One region of the Tateyamaria sp. LSS28 genome, then DNA from elsewhere that is predicted to be linked to it. Evidence: riboswitches for the same ligand, from Rfam matches in the RefSeq annotation. Region 1 holds a riboswitch; the other holds the start of a gene.

What was found. A riboswitch is a leader RNA that binds a small molecule or an ion and turns the genes downstream of it on or off. The one in region 1 is predicted to bind thiamine pyrophosphate.
Region 2: another riboswitch for thiamine pyrophosphate. It lies ahead of AC53L6_RS04655 (thiamine ABC transporter substrate-binding protein); the one in region 1 lies ahead of thiM (hydroxyethylthiazole kinase).

The regions. Positions count from the first base shown of each region.
Region 1 covers NZ_JCAPFI010000003.1:124,978-136,922, reverse strand. Annotated here, with positions in the region: gene thiE (thiamine phosphate synthase) at 1-528, opposite strand, end outside; gene thiM (hydroxyethylthiazole kinase) at 525-1,298, opposite strand; TPP riboswitch at 1,344-1,433, opposite strand; gene AC53L6_RS09200 (aspartate aminotransferase family protein) at 1,716-3,035, opposite strand; gene AC53L6_RS09195 (MurR/RpiR family transcriptional regulator) at 3,144-4,007, shown strand; gene AC53L6_RS09190 (TAXI family TRAP transporter solute-binding subunit) at 4,043-5,011, shown strand; gene AC53L6_RS09185 (TRAP transporter permease) at 5,116-7,728, shown strand; gene AC53L6_RS09180 (universal stress protein) at 7,725-8,165, shown strand; gene AC53L6_RS09175 (hypothetical protein) at 8,432-8,785, opposite strand; gene AC53L6_RS09170 (hypothetical protein) at 9,131-9,778, shown strand; gene AC53L6_RS09165 (winged helix-turn-helix domain-containing tetratricopeptide repeat protein) at 9,973-11,945, shown strand, end outside.
Region 2 covers NZ_JCAPFI010000001.1:916,274-928,218, forward strand. Annotated here, with positions in the region: gene AC53L6_RS04590 (polyprenyl synthetase family protein) at 1-218, opposite strand, end outside; gene AC53L6_RS04595 (exodeoxyribonuclease VII small subunit) at 222-464, opposite strand; gene AC53L6_RS04600 (histone deacetylase family protein) at 461-1,399, opposite strand; gene AC53L6_RS04605 (response regulator) at 1,454-2,155, opposite strand; gene AC53L6_RS04610 (MarR family winged helix-turn-helix transcriptional regulator) at 2,152-2,664, opposite strand; gene AC53L6_RS04615 (branched-chain amino acid aminotransferase) at 2,815-3,681, shown strand; gene AC53L6_RS04620 (nuclear transport factor 2 family protein) at 3,683-4,036, shown strand; gene AC53L6_RS04625 (alkaline phosphatase D family protein) at 4,153-5,709, shown strand; gene AC53L6_RS04630 (DMT family transporter) at 5,739-6,680, opposite strand; gene AC53L6_RS04635 (DM13 domain-containing protein) at 6,723-7,115, opposite strand; gene AC53L6_RS04640 (TetR/AcrR family transcriptional regulator) at 7,254-7,835, shown strand; gene aroC (chorismate synthase) at 7,832-8,932, opposite strand; gene AC53L6_RS04650 (SEC-C metal-binding domain-containing protein) at 9,173-9,304, shown strand; TPP riboswitch at 9,361-9,462, shown strand; gene AC53L6_RS04655 (thiamine ABC transporter substrate-binding protein) at 9,500-10,480, shown strand; gene AC53L6_RS04660 (thiamine/thiamine pyrophosphate ABC transporter permease ThiP) at 10,456-11,945, shown strand, end outside.

The DNA of each region.
Region 1 (11,945 bases):
ACGCTGGTGTTTTGCCTTCAGCCCGCCGATCGCGACGTTGGGTAGTGGAGACTGTGCGACCAGTCCCGCCAAGCCATCAAAGCCGATTGGTTGCTTGTGATCAGCCTTGGTTGTCGTGCCAAAGACAGGACCAAGCCCGAGATAATCCACGACTGCGGGATTGACCGCGTGCACGGCTTGGGCATTCTCACAAGAGAGCCCAAGTATTTTATCCGGCCCCAGCATCGCGCGTGCGTCAGCGGCTGATATGTCGCCCTGACCGACATGAGCCCCATCCACATCCGCTGCAACCGCAGCCTCGACGTCGTCGTTGATGACCAAAGGAACGCCTGTGCCCGACAGCACATCCCTCAACGCGCGTGCCATGTCGATGCGGGCCGCGGTTGTCGCATGCTTGTCACGCAGTTGAACCATCGTGACGCCACCGTCCACGGCCTGTCGCACCGTGTTCTCCAAGCCCGCAGTGTGGCAAAGCTGCGGATCGGTCACCAGATATAGCCGCAAGTGCACGCGAATGTCTGGTATCATCTCACCGCCCCTGCCAAGTCGGCGGGCTGCGTTGCCGCCAGTGCATCAAGGAAGTGCGCCTGAAAGCTACCGGGGCCTTGTGCCTTAGACGCAGCTTGTGATCCTGCAACCTTGAAATGCGACAGAGCACCGACAGCTGCATGGTAGGCTGGGCCTGCTGCAGCATATGCACCCATCAGCGCGGTCTGAGCGCATCCCAAAGCAGTGACCTTGGGCATGATCGGCGAGCCACCATGAACCCAGGCCGACTGAGAGCCATCGGTTACGAAATCAGTCGGACCAGTTACGGCAATTACTGCGTCATATCTTTCAGCGAGGTTTTGCGCTGCGCCTTTTGCAGCTTCGACCGCATCCCCACTGTCAGCCCCTTTGCCAGCGCCGGACTCTCCGGCAAGTGCCAGTATCTCGGATGCATTTCCGCGAATGATGGTTGGACGTAACGCCAGCAAATCCTGGGCGACGGCCTTGCGATATCCACTGACGAAATGCGCAACAGGGTCGAACACCCATGGTATGTTACTGTCATTGGCCAATTGTGCGGCCGCCAGCATGCTTGCCACCCAAGACGTGGAAAGTGTTCCTATGTTGATTGTCACGGCCGCGCATACTGGTGTGAAATCCGCAATCTCTTCCGGAGCGTGCACCATTGCCGGTGATGCGCCCGCAGCGAGAACAACATTCGCGGCAACGTTCATCGCGACATAATTGGTGATGCAGTGCACCAGAGGGTTCTTATCGCGAAGGGGCGTCAATACGTCTTGGTAAGCCATAGTGTCTCCGTTTTCGCAGACGAAAATGGAGACGTGTCACCTATTGTTGAGTGACCTGCGACCTCCCTCCGCCAGCATTATCTGGTTCAGGTTCAAAGGGTACGTCTCAGCTTTGCAGCGCCCCTGGCACTGCGAGGTGTAGAACGGTGAGATTACGTAGTCAAACAAGATCGGACGCCATTGTGAATGGTCTCGACACCGGGCGTCGATTCAGAGCAAGCCTCAGTTCTCGTCCGCTGTGCCCACTTGATGCCACCGCTGTGATCTGTTTGTTCGACCCTGACCACACGCAGCTTTTAAACGAGTTTATTGACGAACTGCGCTTGCGATATAGCTCTCTTTTAGAAGTATTTTTCGGCGTCCACTTACGACGGTGAGTTGACCGTTCCCTTGGCAGAACTAAAATTTTACAGGCGTTTACAAAACGTCTTGCAGGCTTTGCGCAAGCTTCTCGACCAACTCGTCGATCTGTGCCTCGGTGCAAATGTAGGGCGGTGCCAGCAAGATGTGATCGCCGTGTTTGCCATCGATTGTGCCGCTGTTGGGATAACAGATTAACCCATTCTCCATCGCCTTTGCCTTGATGGATTTTGCCAGACCTTTTTCCGGTTCAAATGGGTCTTTGGTGTCCTTGTCTTTAACAAGTTCCAACGCGCGAAACATGCCGCGCCCACGGATATCGCCGACGTGTTGGTGTTGACCGAATTCCGCGTTGAGTGACTGCTCGAAGTAACGACCCATTTCCGCAGAACGTTTGGTCAGACCTCCTGCGGTCAGCTTGTTTACAACGGCATTTGCAGCGGCGCAGGCAATTGGGTGGCCAAGATAGGTGTGCCCGTGTTGGAAGAAGCCGCTTCCTTGCTTAATAGCATCGTGAATTGCCTCTGAGCATAGCATTGCACCAATGGGTTGATATCCACCGCCCAGACCTTTCGCGATTGCAACGATGTCAGGCCGGACATGTTCCTGTTCACAGGCAAAGAAGGTGCCGGTTCTGCCCATGCCGCACATCACCTCATCAAGTATTAAAAGCACGCCATACTTGTCACAGATTTCGCGAACGCGTTTGAAATAGCCTGAGGCAGGGGGAACAGCACCCGCTGTTGCACCGACAACCGGTTCCGCGATGAAGGCAACGACGGTTTCAGGACCGAGGCACAAGATTTCATCTTCCAACTCGTTTGCCGCGCGAAGCGCATAGTCGTTTTCTGTCTCTCCGTCGTCTTGGAATCGGTACGCATAGCAAGGTGCGATGTGGGATGCGGACACCATGACCGGGTCAAAGGGCGCGCGTCGCCACATGTTACCACCCGTTCCAAGTGCGCCCAGAGTGTTCCCGTGATAGCTCTGACGACGGGCAATGAAACGATTTCGTTCCGGCTGGCCAATTTCGAGCATGTATTGACGCGCGAGTTTGAGTGCCGCTTCAACAGCCTCGGAACCACCTGAAACGATGTATACTTTTTCAATCCCTTCAGGGGCGTGAGCTACGAGGCGCGTGGCCAATGTTTCAGCAGGTTCTGATGTTAAAAAACCGGTATGCGCGAACTCCAACTTACTCATCTGGTCAGCCATGGCAGCGATGACATCTTTATCCGCGTGACCAAGGCACGAAACGGCTGCACCTCCTGATCCGTCTAGATAAGATTTCCCATTTGAATCATAGAGATATATTCCTTCGCCGCGCACTGCGACAGGTAGGGTGGTATTCGAATTCCGCGAAAAAACATGCGACATGGCTGATCCAGTGGCGTTCATTGGGTGCAGCGACTGAAACAGATGATCCATTCATTGACAATGACTGAAACAATAGAAACACTTTCGGCATGTCCTGAGGGGGTCCATTTGGATTCGACATTTGAAACACGGCTTTCCGATCGATACGGCGATCTGAGCTATACGCTTCGCCAGGCGGCAGACTATCTTGCCAATAACCCGGTGGATGTCGCTTCGCGAACTCTGCGAACTGTGTCTCGTGAAAGTGGTGTTTCACCTGCAGCGTTTTCGCGCTTGGCCCGCGCTTTGGATTACGCAGACTTCGAAGAACTTCGCGAAGAGATGCGCACGAAGATCGGGCGAAGTGTGAACAACTTTGCTGAACGTGCGGAAAGGCTGCACAGCCAACATCGGGAAGGGCGCGCAAGTTTCGTGGATGCTCATCTCGCGGCGTGCCAATCCAACTTGCAGACGTTCATGGACAGTCTGGATCGCAGGGCACTTGAAGGTGCCGTGGATCGAGTGGCTGCTGCACGCAAAGTGATGCTGTTGGGGGCACTAGGGTCGACAGGGGTCGTGGAATACCTGTCCTATATGGCAAGCTTCTGTGTGGACAACTGGATGATGGCGAGCCGCATGGGCGCATCTTTGGGCGGCGGGATGGCTGGCTTGGATGAACGCGATGCATTAATAATCGTGACAAAGCCGCCATTTTCGGAACGCGCTATTCAAGCGGCTGCACTCGCGCAACAGCAGGGCGTTTATGTTGTTCTAGTCACCGACACGCACCGTTGTCCGGCGCTGAAACATGCATCGGTCAGCTTCGTCGTGCCGACAGACAGCCCTCACTTTTATTCATCCTACGTGGTGACAATGTTCTTGGTCGAAGCCATCATCGGGGTTTTGGTGAGCCGAACAGGACCGGCAGCACGGACACGAATTGCCGAGGTGGAAGCGGCCAACAGGGTGCTTGCCGAGGTTTGGGATCAATGATCAAATTGCTGAATATCAATCAAAGGGAGAACAGAATGTTCAATAAACTCAGTATTATGGCGGTCGGTGTTGCGGTTGCAACATTGACGGCACCCGTCGCAACTGCGGAAGAGTTCATTACAATCGGCACGGGCGGTGTGACTGGCGTGTACTACCCAACAGGTGGCGCAATTTGCCGCCTCGTGAACAAGGGGCGTCGCGATCACGGCGTGCGTTGCTCGGTCGAGTCGACCGGTGGCTCTGTCTACAACATCAACACAATTCGCGAAGGTGAGCTGGAGTTTGGTGTGGCGCAATCCGACTGGCAGTACCACGCGTTTAATGGATCATCACGCTTTGAAGAAGCCGGTGCTTTTGAAGGCCTCCGCGCCGTGTTCTCGGTCCACCCAGAGCCCTTTACCGTTGTTGCACGGGCAGATTCCGGCATCTCGACAATCGCAGACCTGAAGGGCAAGCGCGTGAACATCGGTAACCCCGGTTCCGGTCAGCGCGGCACAATGGAAGTGCTTATGGAGGCGCTCGGTTGGACCACGGATGATTTCGCTTTGGCGACAGAGCTGAAAGCTGCGGAACAATCGGCTGCCCTGTGTGACAACCAGATTGACGCGATGGTCTATACGGTCGGTCACCCGTCCGGGTCGATCCAAGAAGCGACGACTGCTTGCGACTCCGTTCTTGTTGAAGTTGCTGGTGATGCTGTTGACATGCTGGTTGAACAGAACTCGTTCTACCGGACGGCAACCATCCCTGGTGGGATGTATCGTGGCAACGACAATGACACGATGACATTCGGTGTTGGCGCGACATTCGTGTCGTCCGCAGATGTATCCGAAGACGTGGTCTACACTCTGGTGAGTTCTGTCTTCCAAAACATTGATGACTTCAAAGGGTTGCACCCTGCATTTGCAAACTTGGTGCCAGAAGAGATGGCATCGGCGGGTCTGTCCGCACCGCTGCATGATGGCGCTGCAAAGTACTATCGTGAACAAGGCTGGGTCGAATAAGACCACCTGTCTATTTTGTGACCAAGGGCGTTTCGGCGCCCTTGGTTCCCTAATCCGCCGAAAGAGCGGGACGCCGGCACAAGCCATCACATGACGGGGACACCATGACACAGACCGACAACCGCACACTCAGCGAACAAGAGCTTCAGGAACTGGTTGCGGCCAGCGACAGCGGAGCCCGCAGCCCTACGGGCGCAATTGGAACGGCCATCGCGGTGGTAGCCTTGGTTTGGTCGGTTTTTCAGGTCCTGTTGGCATCACCTGCCGCGCCCTACATTTTGCCCGGCGATTTGATCAACAACTCTCGTCAGATACACTTGGCCTTTGCCGTCTTCCTTGCAGCGATGGCTTACCCTCTTTTCAAGTCCTCGCCACGGCATCGCATACCGTGGTACGATTGGGTTCTTGGTCTGGGCGGCGCGTTCCTCGCGCTTTACGGCTATTTTTTCTATGAGAAAATCGTGGCTGCTGGTGGCCTTGCCGATGCCGCAGACGCCAATTTCGCTCTCGCGGGCCTGACACTGCTCTTCATTGCGGCCTACCGCACGCTTGGACCGGTGATGGTCATCCTCGCCATTGTCTTTTTGTGTTATGTTTTCTTTGGATCTTCAGAATGGGTGCCAGATCAGATTCGATGGGCCGGTGCGTCGCTGCGCAAAGCGATGAGCCATATGTGGATCACCTCCGAGGGCGTCTTCGGCATTGCGCTGGGTGTATCGACAAAGTTCGTTTTCCTCTTCGTTCTCTTCGGCGCTCTGCTCGATAAGGCCGGGGCAGGGAACTACTTTATCAAGATGGCGTTTGGCGCCCTGGGGCACTTGCGCGGTGGCCCGGCAAAGGCGGCTGTTGTGGGATCGGCCGCGACTGGGCTGATCTCGGGCTCTTCGATTGCCAATGTCGTAACCACCGGAACGTTCACCATACCGCTGATGAAACGCGTTGGCTTTAGCGCGGAAAAAGCCGGGTCAGTCGAAGTCGCATCCTCTGTAAACGGTCAAATCATGCCACCTGTTATGGGCGCGGCTGCGTTCCTGATGGTTGAATACGTAGGCATTTCATATGTCGAGGTGATCACGCACGCCTTCTTGCCTGCGGTCATTAGCTATATCGCGCTCGTCTACATTGTTCATTTGGAAGCTGTTAAAAACAACATGCCGACAATCGGAAACAAGGTCGTCAGCATGGGTCGGACAATCGGCGGCATGTTTGCCTTTTTTGCCGGTTTCGCTGTTCTTTGTTACGCGACGCAATATCCGGTCGGTTGGGTCGTTTCGCTCTTCCCGTCTGGGTCCGGTTGGATTTTGGCTGCGCTGCTGGGGCTAATTTATGTCGCCTTGGTCTATCTCGCGGCGCAGGTTCCCGATCTTGAGCCGGACGATCCCAACGCCGAGGTCGTGGAGTTGCCCGAGGTCGCGAGGATTTATAAATCGGGGCTCTATTACCTGCTGCCCATCATCGTGCTGGTCTATTTCCTGATGATCGAAAGGAAATCGCCTGGCTTGTCTGCCTTCTGGGCGACGTTCCTGCTCTTTGGGATTTTGCTCACGCAAAAGACGCTCAAGGCGATGTTCCGAGGTGAAGACAATTCGATTAGTCGGCTGCGGGATGGTGTCATTGATCTGATCGAGGGGATGATCGACGGCGCACGCAACATGATCGGTATCGGTCTTGCAACAGCAACTGCCGGTATCATCGTTGGTACAGTGTCGTTGACGGGCATCGGTCAGGTAATGGCAGATTTCGTCGAGTTTCTGTCAGGTGGCAATCTGATCCTGATGCTTATCTTTGTTGCGATCCTGTCCCTCATACTGGGGATGGGTTTGCCCACGACGGCTAACTACATCGTCGTGAGTTCGCTCATGGTTGCGGTTGTGGTCGAACTGGGCGCGCAGTCGGGACTGATTGTGCCGCTCATCGCGGTCCACCTTTTCGTGTTCTATTTCGGGATCATGGCGGATGTCACGCCTCCTGTTGGATTGGCGAGTTTTGCAGCGGCGGCTGTGTCGGGTGGTGATGCGATCCGAACCGGTTTCACGGCATTCTTCTACTCGCTGCGGACCGTGGCCCTGCCATTTGTGTTCATCTTCAACACCGATCTCTTGCTGATTGACGTCACATGGACGCAGGGGATCATTGTATTTGTTGTCGCAACGATCGGCATTCTGGTCTTTACGGCCGCAACGATGGGCTGGTTCTTTGCACGTAATCGTATCTGGGAAACGCTTGCACTGCTGGTGATCGCCTTCGCGCTGTTTAGGCCGGGTGTGTTCATGAACCAAATCCAACCACCCTTCGAGGATGTGGCACCAGCAGCCTTCTCCGAAGCGGTTGGCAACGCATCACCGAGTGACCAGCTTAGGGTGATTATTTCCGGTCCGGATTTTGACACGCTCGAGATGAAAGACCTGACTGTGCCGGTAACCATCCCGGATGTTGAAGGGGCAGATGCGCGGCTGGATCAACTTGGGTTCATGCTCGTTACCGAAGGGGACACGGTTATTCTGGAAGAACCCTTGTTTGGAACCGAGTTGGGCAATGCGCTGGATTCATTTGATTTCTACGGTGACAATCCCGTTTCGATCAGCGCAGTGAGAGCGACGGCACAGCAACTTCCGAAGGAGCTTATCTTCATCCCAGCACTTCTGCTCCTGGCATTTATCATATGGCTGCAAACGCGACGGGTCACTCCGCCCTTGCGCGAAGGAGAAATGGCATGAGTAAGACAGTCCTCTGCGCCGTGGACATCAACAGACCTCAAGACGAAACCAAGGTTTTGCAAGCAGCAAAACGGTTGGCGGACATGGATGGTGCGCAGCTTGATCTCATCACAGTTGTGCCGGATTTTGGGGCAAGTGTTGTTGGTGCCTATTTCAAAGACCATGACGTGCAGACAGCCAAAGACGGGGCTGCCCAGTTGCTGTCTTCATTTGGAGAAGATGTGTTGGGGGCCAAGGCAAACCAATCCGTTCGCCATCTTGTAGCAACAGGCAGTGTTTACGAAGAAGTTTTGAAGACAGCGAAATTGGACAATGCGGACCTGATTGTTTTGGGTGCCAGCCGTCCGGATTTGAAGGATTTTCTGCTTGGGCCTAATGCGGCACGAATAGTCCGGCATTCAACTTGCTCGGTCTACGTTGTCAGAAGCGCCCCGTAGCCGCACATTGCTAGCCGCAGTCTGCGGTTGTTGCTTGGGCCCCATCAAAGGTGTGTATCCGAGGTGCAATATAGTCGTTGTCTTGCTCGCGGGGACAGTCTGCCGTGAACGACGCGACCGTCTTAGGCTGGAACACTAAGGTTGCAGCATGAAAATGCCTCCGACATCGTGCATAAAACCGATGTCGGAGGTCTGTTTCATCTATGACTTGTTTTAAATTTCTCGGCCTCTGATGTCCGTCTCAAGACCATTTGAAATTGTTTAGGTCAGCATTTGCCGAAGGATTTCGAAACAATCACTTTGCCCGCGACGCTGATGGTCACCTTGACCCCGGTTGGAATGCCCCAGGTGGTGCAGATGTGCAGGCATGCCTCTGCAGCGGTCCCGTTCGGGATGACGTTGGGAATGGGAAAACAGTACTTACCGAAACCAAGCGGCAAGTTGAGACAGACTTTGCCGTTTTCCACTGTTACAGAAACGCACCCGGCGGCCATCGACAGGTGACCATCCTCTGTAACGCCATCTGCCATTGCATCGACTTTGTCAGCATAGTGGGACCGCGCTGCCTCCAATGCTGCAGCAACCGCTTCCTTATCAAATTCATATACTTCATCGGCCATCTGAAAAATCTCCATGTCAAAAGCTTAGTTTGTATTTGGCGGAACTGATCCAATCGGGATGCTAGGCAACCAACCATCACGGCCCGCTCCACAAGCATCGCCAAACGCTAGCGCACTGTCTTGAAATCGAGCCGAAACCTTCCCGAAATGAAAATATCTCGGTCGCAGGGGTGGTTGTTCCGAGATTTCGGAAAGTTTTCAGAATTATTTCAGTACACTGAGCATTATTCCGGCCACCAATGAACGCGGAGAGGGGCAGGGTATTGTTGCGGCCGCCGTGGCGCATGATCTCTTGGCAGGCTGGCTTTCTCTACATTCATATGGATCGTTTGTTGCTGGGCAGGAATGGAATTGTCAGTTCAATCACTTACAGACGTGGAGCTGTTTCCGTACTACGCGGACATTCCTCTGGAGGTGCCGCATTGCCTCACTGGTGGCGAGGCAGAGTATGTACGTGGTAATGTAAACGGATTGGTCTATGAGGGCTTGAAGGTTTCGACCAGCATTTCATGCGGAGAGCTGCAAACAGGCGCCACCTACGTTGCTCTAGGGCGCGATGCGCGGGGCATGCAGGTACAGACACATTGGATGTATTGCACACAAACTGCGCCGATCCCAACGCTTGCGATATCACATAATCACGGCACGCCTGGCGTGTTCGCCCCAGCACCCCATCTCGATCGATCCATGTTTGTAATGCTGGAGCCGCTTGGAGAAATAATAGGTGTGTCATCGTACCTGCCATCACACCTGGACGTATTCGAGTTCAAGCTAGGTACGTCGGGCGATTTGATCTCTACTGCTTTCGGCGCGCCCCATGTCATGGGCATTCGGATCAAAGACCCTTTTTTGCCACCACACTTCCTCACTGGGGCGCGCCGTTTGACGGTTACGGCCCGGTCAACGCGTACAGGCCAGTCCATCGGACTTCAGGATTTGATATGTGTACAGTCCAGCGATCCGGCCGTCTTTTTGCAAGAGGGTGGCAAGTGACTGGTGCCGCGGCAATGACACCTCCGCATGAAAATGCGCGCAAGGAACGTAAGCAGGCGGTGGAACGCCATGTCGAGACGTCTGCTAAATACGCGCATGGCGGGCAAAAAGTTCTCTTTTTTGTTGAAACCCCCGCCGCTTTGCGAAAACTTAATGGTGAACACAATGGCGCGGTCCGGGGGGAAGGAATCTGCGTGTCGGGGAAACTCAACACAGACACACTGGTTGTGTTGGGGGACGTCACTTACGATCCCAACCGTGATCAGCTGCAGCGCGCCGACGGCACGCATATTGTGCTTCGCGCGCAATCAGCAAGCGTATTGCGCTGTCTGGCGCAAAGCCCGGGCATATTGGTGCCCCGGGACACTCTGATCGAGACGGTGTGGGATGGCCTGTCTGTCACCGATGATAGCCTGACGCAGTGCATTGCAGACATTCGCCGCGCAATCGGCGACACGGACCGCGCGATCCTAAAGACCGTCCCCAAACGCGGCTTTATTTTAAACGCAGTCTTGGAAAGCGTAGAACGACCCGGCCAGACAAGCATGCTAGCTGATCTGGGGACGATGGCAGAGTTAAGCGCAGGCCATGGGAACGTTGTCGTCTTAACAAAGCAAGCATCTTTCGAGGCCGAAAAGACTGCACACACGACCCTAGACGCCTCCTCGGACGTAGAGAAACAAACCTTCACCAACCTTACAGAAGCCGCCGCGACATGTTTAAGGCTGGCGCAAGGCAGCGGGGCGTCCAGTGCACTCGCCGCTGAATACGGCGATCCCGCACAACTCGCTGCACTGCTCGATGCCGCGCGGCCGGGAGAAGTGCTGAGCAGCCTTGATATTCGGGATATGGCCCACGCGCATCCGCAACTCGTCTTTGAGGACGTCGGATACATCGACGATCAACAAAACACGCGCGCATTTCGCCTGCTGTCGGAGGGACCAGGCGATACATTCGGGCAAGGTTTTGAAGATCAACCTCTCTTACCAACCATTTCGGTGCTGCCTTTGCAGAACATGAGCCAAGATGGGCCGGACATCCTTGGCACTGTTTTTGCGGATCGGGTGACAGCGGTGTTAAGCGCATCGGAAGAGATCAACGTGACCTCACGCTTGTCTACTGCGTCCTTTGTGCATGGTCCGGCCGATCTTCTTGAGGCCGGTCGGTTGCTGAACGCGGAGTTTGTTCTTTCGGGCATGTACATTAAGCGCGGCGACAAGCTGCAACTCAATCTTGAATTCACCGAGGTGGCCAATCAGCGCGTGCTGTGGGCTCTCCGTCTCGAAATGACCCAAGACGAGCTTTTAGGTGATTGCGAGCAGGCCTACGAGATTGTTGCAAAGGTTCGTCGCGCTGTTTTGATTAATGAAATTCGCCGGGCCAACACCAAACCGTTGGCAAGTTTACAGAATTATTCGTTGATGTTTGCCTCCGTGGGGTTAATGCATCGGCTTTCCCCCAAGGATTTCAAGAAGGCGCGCGATCTGATTGATGTATTGTCGGCGCGCGTGCCAAATCATCCTACCCCGTTCGCGTGGCGCGCGCGGTGGCATCTTCTCCGCGTGGTTCAAGGCTGGTCGCAGGACCCTGACAAGGATGCCCGGGCAGCGCTTGATTGCACAGGCCGTGCACTGGATCTTGACCCGGAAAACGTACTGGCCCTTGCATGCGAGGGGCACGTTCTGACCAATCTGTTGCATCGGCTCGATGATGCAGAAGAACGCTATGACATGGCACTGGACATCAACCCAAACGATGCCAATGCAAGATCACTGAGAGGCATGCTTCTCGCATTCCAGGATCGCGGGGAGGATGGGGTGCGTGACACGGAGCGTGCACTTCATCTGGCACCGCTTGATCCGCATCGCTTTTTCTATCTCGTCATGGCGGCAGGCGCGTGGCTGACGCCAAACAACTTCGCTCGATCGGAAGAGTTGGCTTTGGCATCGTTGCGACTGAACAGAACTCACACATCCACTTTGCGCGTTTTGGCTGTGGCACAGCACAGTCAGGGAAAAACGGCGGAAGCACGAGAAACCGTATCAAAGCTGTTGAAACTGCAACCCGATCTTCGAGTGAGCCGTTGGTTGAAGTCTTCTCCGAGCGCTGAATTCAATACCGGCAAGATATTCGCCAAAGCCCTGCGCGATGCAGGTGTTCCCGATTA
Region 2 (11,945 bases), on a different contig from region 1:
TGCAGCGCTTCGATGGCGCATGCGGGCCAAATTGCTTTGTTAGGGTCTATTCCGTGCAGACGCGCGCCTTCCAGCACCATGAAACCGCGCAGTCTTTTGCCGCCACTAGTTGCGTGGGCCATGGCATCGACCACAGGCACGCAGTCGAGATCGCCAAGAACGGCGTTGAACCGCGCCTGAATGGCGGTCGCGGCATCCGTCAGCCGTTGGCGGAACATGGATTACAGATCGCTCGCAGGTTTCAGCCCAGTTGGGTTGCCGTCACCGTCCAACGTGATGGCAGCCACCTTCTCTTCGGCCTCTTTCAGCTTGGTTTCGCACCGGGCCTTCAATGCCGCGCCGCGTTCATAGAGCTTGATCGAATCGTCCAGCGCCACATCACCCCGTTCAAGCTGGCCCAGCACCTGTTCCAGTTCGGCCATCGCTTCTTCGAAGCTCATTTCGTCAACGGGGCGGTCAGTCATTGGGCGGCCTTTATCAGCGATTGGACATGGGCGCGGGCGCAAGCGGCCAACGCGTCCAGATCATAGCCCCCTTCGAGAACCGACACCACCCGGCCTTTGCATAGGGCTTGTGCAGTTTCTGTCAGCATGTCGGTGAGGCGGGTGTAGGTGTCTGCCGTCCAGTTCAGTTGGGCCAGCGGGTCGTCCTGATGCGCATCGAATCCGGCGGAGATCAGGATGACGTCGGGCTGATGTTTGATCAGTGCGGGGATGACCTGCCGTTTGTACTCCGCGATGGCGTGGTTGCCGTCTGTGTGCGGGGCAAGCGGGATGTTCAGGACGGTGCCGTGTGGGCCGCGATCTGATGCTGCCCCGGTGCCGGGCCAGAGCGGCATTTGTTGTGAGGTGATGACCAGCGCGCGTGGGTCATCTTGCAGCAAGGCTTGGGTGCCGTTGCCGTGGTGTACGTCGAAATCAACTACGGCCACGCGGTCGAGGCCATGTATTTCCAGTGCGTGTTTGGCCGCGATGGCGACATTGCCAAAGATGCAAAACCCCATGGGTAGAGACTGTTCCGCGTGGTGTCCGGGCGGGCGCATCGCGACAAAGGCGTTCTGCACCTCTTCGTCCAGCACCATGTCGACCGCTTTGACGGCGCCACCTGCCGCGCGCCAGATGGCGTTGTAGGATGTGGGCGACAGGAAGGTTTCGGCATCGGTTTCGCGGTCGAGACCAGCAAAACCATCGGCGGGGATCTTTGAGCGCACGAAGTCGATGTAGTCCTGCGGGTGGCAGAGCGCGATGGACGCATCGTCGGCAAGGGGTGGATCGACTCGGATCAGGTCGAGGTCGGTAAGAGCGCGCTGTATGTAATCCAGTCGTGCCACTTGTTCGGGCATTCCGGTGGGCGTGACGTGCAGGAGACCGTCCGCATGTGTCAGGAGGGCTGTTGCCATTGGAGTGCGTCCCGTTGGGTTGTTGAGTAAGGCGGATTAAAATCCGCCTTACGGTCAATCCGGTGCGAGCATGTAGCCTGCACCGCGCACGGTTTGCAGGTAGCGGGGTTGTTTCGGGTTGCTTTCGATCTTGCGCCGCAGACGTGTGATCTGAACATCAACGGCACGCTCCTGCGCCTGCCCACGGTCGCGGCCAAGGTCTTCGACCAGCTTGGCGCGGCTGATGGCTTCGCCCGGCTTGGCGGAAAAGAGCTTCATCAGCTGCATTTCGGTTGCCGTGAGGCGCACGAGGTCTTCGCCCTGCCACATCTCGCCCCGCTCCATGTCGTAGCGGATGGGACCGAGGGTCAGAATTTTCGGGGCCGCCTCTTCCGGTGCCACATCGGGCACACGGCGCAGGATGGCGTTGATGCGCAGTAAAAGCTCTTTGGGTTCGAACGGTTTGGGAAGGTAGTCGTCGGCGCCGGCCTCCAACCCTTCGATCCGGTTTTCGGTTTCACCTTTGGCAGTGAGTAGCAAGATAGGCGTCGCGTGTGTCTCGCGTAAGCTGCGACAGAGGCTCAGCCCATCCTCGCCCGGCATCATTACATCAAGCACGATCATGTCGAAATCGAGCCCCGATAGCACCCGTCGTGCATGGGCGGCATCACGTGCGGCCGTCACCAGAAATCCGTTCCGCATCAGGAACTTCTGCAGCAGGCTACGGATGCGTTCGTCGTCATCGACGATTAACAGGTGGGTGTCGAATTCAGTCATGCACCGCTCTCCTTCAGTCTTTGATAGGTTCGATGCATTTCCGTGTCCATCATTGCCTCGAGCACGGTGCGAAAGCCCGCCACTGCCTCCGGTCCTGCATCGCGGAAAGCGGCTCGCATCCGTGCGCGCTGCGCATCTGACAGCCGCCCTTCAAGCGCGCGACCGTCTTCAGTCAGGTGTAGGTGTCGTTCCCGTTTGTCAGTTTTCCCCACCCGGCTTTCGACAAGCCCGTCTTCGATTAGTGTGCGCAATACGCGGTTCAGGGATTGTTTTGTTACGCCAAGAATGTTGAGCAGGTTGTTGACCGTCGTGCCGGGCGCGCGGTTGATGAAGTGGATCGCGCGGTGATGTGCCCGGCCGTAGGCCATATCTGACAGGATGCGATCCGGGTCGGCGGTGAACCCGCGATAGGCAAAGAACATCGCCTCGATCCCCTGACGCAATTGTTCATCCGTCAGGAAAAGCAGGTTCTCTCCACCCGCAGTAGCAGTTCCGCGTCCGTCGGCCATGCCCGTCCCCATCTCTGGTCGTCTTTTGAGGCAGTTTAAGTCAGCCTTGTTGACATTCCAAGAGTGAAGGGCTATCGAATCGCAGGTTTTGCGCAACTTTGTGACCGCATCGGTCCTAATTGCGCAACATATGCAAATTCGGAGGGCGCCATGGCTGGCTACGATGATCGCGACGGGAAAATCTGGATGGACGGCCAAATGGTCGACTGGCGTCAGGCGAACGTCCACATTCTGACCCATGCCATGCATTATGCATCCTCGGTGTTCGAGGGAGAGCGCGCCTATGATGGCAATATCTTTCTCAGCCGGAAGCATTCCGAGCGCTTGCACTACTCGGCTGGTGAGCTGGATTTCCAGATCCCGTGGACTGTGGACGAGATCGAAGCTGCCAAGCAGGAAGTGCTGACTGTGAATGGCCTGACCGACGCCTATGTGCGGGCCGTGGCCTGGCGTGGCGCAGGCGAAGACATGGGTGTCGCGTCTGCCAAGAACCCTGTGCACCTAGCCATCGCGGCGTGGGAATGGGGCAACTACTATGGCGATGCCAAGTACAAGGGCGCCAAGATCGACATCGCCAAGTGGAAGCGCCCCTCGCCCGAGACTGCGCCCGTCCATGCCAAGGCGGCGGGTCTTTACATGATCTGCACCACGTCCAAGCATGCGGCAGAGGCCAAGGGATGTTCGGACGCGTTGTTCATGGATTACCGTGGTTATGTCGCGGAATGCACGGGTGCAAACATCTTCTTCGTCAAGGATGGCGAGGTGCACACGCCAAAGGCGGATGTGTTCCTGAATGGCCTGACGCGGCAGACTGTCATCGGCATGCTGGAAGATCGCCAGATCAAGGTGCATGAACGTGTGATCATGCCCGAAGAGCTTGAAGGGTTCGAGCAGTGCTGGCTGACCGGCACCGCCGCAGAAGTCACTCCGGTGGGCGAGATTGCAGACTACAACTTTGAAGTTGGTGCGATCACGCGCGAGATCTCGGAAGGCTACGAAAAAATGGTGCGCGCATAGCGTGGACTACGATGCCTTCGCGATCGAGTGGGAGGCCGCCTGGAACGCCCACGACCTTGATCGCATCCTTGCCCACTACAGCGAGGATGTGATCTTTCGCTCGACCAAGGCGATGCGCTTGGTGGGGTATGGCGAATTGCGGGGCAAGGTGGCGTTGCGCGACTATTGGAGCCGCGCGCTCGCCGCGCAACCTGCGTTGTCCTTTGTGGTCGTGGATGTGTTGCATGGGCATGGTATGCTGGTCATCACTTACCGCAACCAACGTGATGTACTGGCAGCAGAGACGTTGCGATTTGGGCCGGACGGCTTGGTGGTTGAGGCATCGGCATGTCACAGACCACAGGGGCGGGCCTAGCACTTAGGCGCATTCCCGCTCGTCACAAAACCTTGCCTGTTCTGTTACGTGTACGCCAATCGCACGTCACCCAAACCCTGTTGTCTGGCGACATTCGACCAACAGGGAGCTTAATCATGCCACTTATTCGTCCGACCCGCCGCGCCTTTCTGGCCACCACGACCGCATTCCTTGCCGCACCAGCGATCAGCCGGGCCGCTGACCGCCCTACCTTCACCCATGGTGTCCAATCCGGCGATGTCGATACGACTTCGGGCATGATCTGGACCCGCATAGACCGCCCCGCCCGGATCGAGATGGAGGTGGCAACCACCGAAAGCTTTGCCAATGCGCGCCGCCTTGCGCCGATGGATGCGATCCCGGGCAGCGATATGTCGATCAAGCGCCTGGTCGATGGGCTGCCGTCGGATCAGGATATCTTCTACCGCTTCACCGCCATGGACCTGTCGGACATCAATGCGACCTCTGAACCGCTGGTCGGACGCTTTCGTACGGCGCCCGCGTCGCGCCGTGACATCCGCTTTGCGTGGTCGGGGGATACGGCCGGTCAGGGCTGGGGTATCGATGACGATGGTATGCTGACCTATGCGACCATGGCTCGGCATGAGCCCGATTTCTTCATCCATTCGGGCGACACCGTCTATGCCGACGGCCCGATGGAAGACTCGGTGGAAAAGGATGGGTCTGTGGTTTGGCAGAACACCACCCTGATCGATGCCAAGCGCAAGGTGGCCGAGACCCTGCAAGAGTTCCGCGACCAGTGGAAATACAACATGATGGACACGCATGTGCAGGCCCTGAACGCTTCTGTTCCGACCTTCATGCAGTGGGACGATCACGAGGTCACCAACAACTGGTCCGACAGTAAGGACCTGATGGGTGACGACCGGTACACCGAGAAATCGGTGCATGTCCTGCAGGCCCGAGCCACCCGTGCCTTCCACGAGATGACACCGCTGCGCATCACCTCGTCCGAGCCGGGCCGTGTCTATCGCAAGATCAGCTATGGCCCGATGCTCGATGTCTTCTTTCTTGATCTGCGCAGCTATCGCGGACCCAACACAGCCACGCAGGGTGATACGCTGGATGACAGCACGCGTGTGATCGGGGCCGAGCAGATGGCGTGGTTGAAACGGGAACTGGCGAACAGCACCGCCACGTGGAAAGTGATCGCTGCGGACCAGCCTATTGGCCTGATCGTGTGGGACAATTTCCGCGAACAGGCCGGGTCCGAAGGGATTGCCGATGGCACGGATGCGGGTGCCAAGGGGCGCGAGTTGGAGGTGGCCGAACTGCTACGCTTCATCAAGACGGCAAACGTGTCCAACACGGTGTGGTTCACCGCCGATGTGCACTACACCGCTGCGCACTATTACGACCCTAACAAGGCGCAATTCAGCGATTTTGAACCGTTTTGGGAGTTTGTGTCGGGCCCGTTGCATGCGGGGACGTTTGGCCCGAACGCGCTGGACGGCACCTTTGGCCCGGAAGTGAAATTCGTGAAGGTTCCGACCGGGGAGCAGGGTATGAACCTGCCGCCAAGTGCCGGTCTGCAGTTCTTTGGCCTCGTGGATATTGATGGGGCGACCCAGGAGATGACGGTGCGCCTGATGGATCGCGCCGATACCGAGCTGTATAGCGTCACGCTGGAGCCGAAAGGCGTTCGCCTTTGAACCCGGGGCGCGCCGGGTGATCCGGCGCGCTATCCCTTAGGGTCGGTCACAGCCCGTGCGCGGTTGCGTCCGCCGCCAAGTTGCCGTTCGCGCCACAGGATGATGGCCCCGCCCAGCACAACCAGCGAGGCACCGATGACCGTTGCCGATGTGGGCAGTTCCGAGAAGATCACGTATCCGATCAGGGCGGCAAAGATAAGGGATGCATAGTCGAACGGTGCCAGCATAGAGGCCGCGCCAAAGCGGAAGCTGGATGTGACCAGAATTTGCGCGACGCCGCCGATCAGTCCCGCCCCGATCAGCAACATCAGGTCCAGTCGCGATGGAATGATCCACCCAAATGGCAGGCTGAACAGGCTGAGGACCGTCGCCGTCAGCGAGAAGTAGAAGACGATCGCCGCCGTATGCTCTGTCTTGACCAAGGTGCGGATGTGGATCTGTACCAGCGCCCGCAAGATGGACGCGCCCAGAACCATGAGCGCGCCGATGGTGCCTGCCGTGCCCGCAGCGCCCGGATCAACTGAGAGGCGCGGCCATATCACGATCATCACGCCCACCAGCCCCAGGGCGACGGCCGAGATTCGGAACAGGCGCACCCGTTCGCCCAGCATGATTGCCGCCAGAATGACCGTGAACATCGGCGTCGCATAGCCAATGGCCGTCACTTCGGGCAGCGGCAACAGGGCCAACCCGGCAAAGGTGAGGGCCATCGCGGTTGTTCCGAACAACCCGCGCCAGATGTGACCGGTCAGGTTCTTGGGGGTCAGGGCCTCGCGAATCTCACCGGTGTTCCAGATCCACGCGATGATGATCGGCATTGCAAAGAGGGATCGGAAGAACACGGCCTGGCCTGCGGGCACGCTTTGCGTTGCCACCTTGATCATGGCCGCCATCACCATGAACAAAAACACCGCCATCAGCTTCAAGGCGATGGCGGTGCCGGGTTTGTTCTGAGTTGTGGGAGCTTTCATTTCCCCCGATCCTTGTCGGGTCGGGGGAAGATTGGCAAGCAATCAGTTCAGTTTGGCGACGCCAAGCGGCACGCTGAACTTTTCGCACCAGATATAGACTTCGTTGAACTCGGAGACGTCGATGCCTGCGGGAACAACGAAGGACTGTGCGCCGGTCAAGTTGCCCAGAACGCCCGAGTCGGTGTTGCCGTTGTAAAAGCCGTCTTTGCCCAGGCCGACACGCGGATCGGGCGCGCCGTCGAGGCTGAAGTCATCGCCCAACACTATGGTGTGGCTGCCATCGGAGTTCTTGATCACTTCGACTGCGCCGGTGGTGATGTGGTCAGATGCGCCGGTGAACGTGCCGGTCGAGACGGCTTCGGCGGATGCGGGTACTGCAGCAAAGCCAATGACGATCGCGAGGGTCAGGGCGAATGATTTGATTACGTTATACATGTTGATCTCCGTTCTGGACTGTTTGGTTCCTAACTGTTGGATAGCATTGGGAACTGAATGGTACAAAACACGAAATCGTGAGTTCTGGACTATTTGGTTCCGAATGCTATATTGAGTGTCAGACACCGGAGACTTCACATGGCACGCCCCAGATCCTTTGATACAGATGACGCGCTTGAAAAGGCGATGCATGTCTTTTGGGCTCGCGGGTATGAAGGGGCATCATTGCCTGACCTGTTGGACGGCATGGGCCTGACGCGCGGGAGCCTTTACAAGGCATTCACCGACAAGAAGACACTCTTTCTACAGGTGCTGGCGCGGTATGAAAGCCAAGCTGTGCAGGAGGGGGTCGCCATGCTGAGCGATCCGTCCATCCCCAATGGTGCAGAGCGTATCATGTCCATGTTTCGGGGGTCATACCAACGCGTGGTCGACGGTGATGCGCGTGGTTGTCTGTTGTGCACGGCAGCCGCCGGACCCAGCACTTATGATGACGAGATTGCCAAAGCGGTGTCTCATGGCCTTGGCGCGTTGCGCGACGGTATCTTTGTCGCGCTGGGCGCATCGCCGAAACATGCAACGCTCAACACCGCTGAACGGGGCGCGCTGGCCGACATGATCATCGCGCAATATGTCGGGTTGCGCACGATGGCGCGCGCGCGGATTGATCACGACACGCTGCACAATATCGTCCGCTCGGTTGGTGTGATGCTGGCCTAGCCGATGGGTCCGCGCACGCCGCCCGTCTGACCGCGATCGAGCAGCAGGTGATCCAGGATCACACAGGCCATCATTGCCTCGCCCACTGGTACGGCCCGTATGCCAACACATGGGTCGTGACGACCCTTCGTGATAATCTCAGCCTCTTCGCCTGACTTGGTGATCGTCTTGCGGGTTTGCAGGATGGACGAGGTTGGTTTGACCGCGAAGCGCACAATGATGTCCTGCCCGGTCGAGATGCCACCCAAGATGCCGCCCGCGTGGTTGGATGAGTATTCGGGGCCATCTGGACCCATGGTGATCTCATCCGCATTCAGCTCGCCCGTCAGCATGGCGGCGGACATGCCTTCGCCAATCTCGACCCCTTTGACGGCGTTAATACTCATCATGCCCGCAGCCAGATCAGTGTCTAACTTGCCATAAACCGGGGCCCCGAGGCCTGCGGGAACACCCCGCGCGACGACTTCGATCACCGCGCCAACGGACGAGCCGGATTTGCGCAAACCGTCCAGGTAGTCGGCCCATGTCTCTGCTACCTTGGCGTCAGGCACCCAAAACGGGTTCTGGTCGATCTGGTCCCAGTCGAAGTGGTCCCGATCAATCTCGTGTGCGCCCATGCGGGTCATGTAGCCTTTGATTTCGATCCCGGGCACCAAGATGTCGAGGGCTGCCCGCGCCAACCCACCGGCGGCCACGCGAGCGGCTGTTTCGCGGGCCGAGGACCGGCCACCACCACGATAGTCGCGGATGCCGTATTTCTGCCAGTAGGTGATGTCGGCATGGCCGGGGCGGAACTTCTCGGCGATATCGCCATAGTCCTTTGACCGTTGATCCGTGTTTTCGATCATCAGCTGCACTGGGGTGCCGGTTGTCTTGCCTTCGAACACACCCGACAGGATTTTCACCGCATCGGGTTCGCGCCGTTGGGTCGTATACTTGTTCTGACCCGGTTTGCGCTTGTCCAGCCAATGCTGGAGCATCGCCTCGTCCACATCGACGCCGGGCGGGCACCCATCGACCGTCGCGCCAAGCGCAGGCCCGTGGCTTTCGCCCCAGGTGGTCACGCGGAAAAGATGGCCAAAACTGTTGATCGACATGAACGCGCTCCGACAAGGTTCACGAGGACATACGCCGCGTTGAATGCGATGCCAAGTCCATTGAAAATCTGTTGTTTTGCATGCCGTGCTGTTCTAACGGAACGGCTCATGCAAACCGATGGAGGCTGAAATGGCAAAACGCATTGATCCCCAGGACCGTCCCTCCTTTCGAGGTGATCGCTAAACGCAGACGTTCGTTCCCGTCCGAGACCCGGGTCAAGATCGGTGATCGCATGGTGCATGGGCGATGTGGAACTTCGTGAAAAACTTGGCCGAAATGATCCCTGTCCGTGTGGATCGGGCAAGCGGTTCAAACGCTGTTGCCTGCGCAGTGGACGCTATGATGGCAGTTGGCGGGACCATTACTTTTAGAGAGCGTGATTGAAATGCAAGGGCGCTTGCTACCTGGCGGGCGCCCTCCTATACCTGCCAATACCTCGGGGTGCCTGGCGACAGGCTGAGATGCGCGATGCGAACCCGTAGAACCTGAACCGGTTAACACCGGCGGAGGGAAGGTTTGGCTTACCCCAAGACCCTTATCCCGCCGCCTCTGCATTGGAGGATGCGATGAAACACGCTTTGACATTGGCCGCCGCGCTGGGCGCCACGACGGCGCTGGCCGACACCCCTGTTCTGACTGTTTATGCAGGCGACTATTTTACGTCCGAATGGGGCCCTGGTCCCATCATCGAGACCGAGTTTGAAAAGATCTGCGCCTGCGATCTGGAATGGTCGACCGGTGACCTGCTGCCGCGTTTGTTGCTGGAAGGCGAGCGGACCAAGGCGGATGTGGTCATTGGACTGACATCGGACGTGACGGCCAAGGCACGGGCAACCAACCTGTTTGCGCCGCATGGTCAGGACAACAGCGCCCTGACGCTGCCGATTGAATGGTCCGATGACACCTTCCTGCCCTTCAACTACGGGCACACGGCGTTCATCTACAACGAGACCACGATGGACGCGCCACCCACCAGTTTCGATGCACTGCTGGACCTGCCCGATGATGTGAAGATTGTCATTCAGGATCCGCGCACGTCCATTTCTGGCCTGGCCCTCGTGCTTTGGGTGCAGTCGGTCTATGGCGACCGCTCGGCTGAAGTGTGGGAATCTCTGTCGGATAACATCCTGACCGTGACCAAGGATTGGTCGGCCTCGTACGGCCTGTTCACGGATGGTGAGGCGGACATGGTGCTGAGCTACACCACATCACCCGCCTACCACATGTTTGCCGAAGAGGATTTCACCAAGAAGGCGGCGATCTTCCCCGAAGGTCACTATTTCATGGTCGAAACCGTGGGCAAGATTGCGGACACCGATCAGCCCGAGCTGGCGGACCAGTTTCTGGCCTATGTGATGTCGCGTGACTTCCAGACCATTATTCCGACCGCCAACTGGTCGCTGCCATCGGCGCTGCCCAAGGCGGATTGGCCTGAGGGATGGACTGAGTTGCCGCTGCCCGAAAAGGTCCTGTTCTACTCGGAAACCGAAGCGGCGCAGTTGCAAGCGGACGCGATTGAGACATGGCGCGCCGCGCTCAGCCAATAAACCCATGGCTTGGCATCATCGCGGCGACCTTCGTCGTCGCGGTGGTGATTGCCGCCTTTGTCGGCATCAGCCAGCGGATTGAAGCCACCACCGGCCTGCGCGCCGCCGAGTGGCAGGCGGTGCGCTTTACCGTCTGGCAGGCCTTCCTGTCAGCGCTGATTTCCGTTCTATTGGCCGTGCCGGTGGCGCGGGCGCTCGCGCGACGGCGGGTGCCGGGCCATACCCTGTTGGTGACGTTGCTGGGCGCGCCGTTCATTCTGCCGGTGATTGTCGCCGTATTGGGCCTGCTTGCCATCTTTGGCCGCAATGGGTGGCTGAACACCGGGCTTGGCCTGCTGGGGTTGCCCGAGGTGTCGATCTATGGCGCGCATGGTGTTGTACTGGCTCATGTGTTCTTCAACATGCCCCTTGCCACGCGCCTGATCTTGCAGGGCTGGCAGTCTGTCCCGGCCGAGCAGTTCCGCATGGTGGGGCAACTTGGTTTGTCGCCGCGCATGGTGTTTCGCATCATCGAATGGCCGATCCTGCGGCAGGTCGTGCCGGGGGCCTTTGCCCTGATCTTTGTTATTTGTTTGACCAGTTTTGCGGTGGCCCTGACACTTGGTGGTGGGCCACGGGCGACGACCATCGAACTCGCTATCTATCAGGCGTTCAAGTTTGATTTCGACCTGGGGCGCGCGGCGGTGCTGAGCCTGCTGCAGTTGGCCGTGGCGGGTGCTGCCGCAGTGTTGGCGTTGTGGATATTGCCGCCCATTGCACTGCAAGCCGGGCGCGACCGGGCGGTGCGCCGGTGGGATGCGCCCAGCCCATGGGGGGATGCGTTCTGGATCACACTTGCCGCCGGGTTCCTGTTGCTGCCGCTTTTGTCCATTGCGCTGTCCGGCCTAGTGGGCCTGTTTTACATGCCCCTTTCCGTGCTGAGTGCCACATGGACGACGATCTGGGTCGCTTGTGTCAGTACCCTTGTATTGCTTGTTCTGGCGCTGCCAATGGCCGCGTGGCTGGCGCAGGCCAAGTGGGGCGGGGCGGAGGCGTTGACGCTGTTGGGCCTTGTCGCGTCGCCCCTGATGATCGGGACGGGATGGTTCATACTGATCTATCCCTTTGTGTCGCCCACGGCCTTTGCACTGCCCGTTACCGCCTTGATCAACGCGATGATGGCGTTGCCCTTCGCGGTGCGCATCCTGCTGCCGCCGATGCGGCAGGTGTTCAAGGATTACGGTCGTCTGACCATGGGCGTTGGGCTGCGCGGCATTGCGCTGTGGCGCATTGTGTTGGTGCCGAGGTTGCGCCCGCAGATCGGGTTTGCTGCGGGGCTGACCGCGGCGTTGAGCGTGGGGGACCTTGGCGTTGTGGCGCTGTTTGCGGACCCGGACGTGGCGACCTTGCCGTTGCAGATGTACCGGCTGATGGGCAGCTACCGAACAGAGGCTGCAGCGGGAGCGGCGCTGGTGCTGGTCGCTTT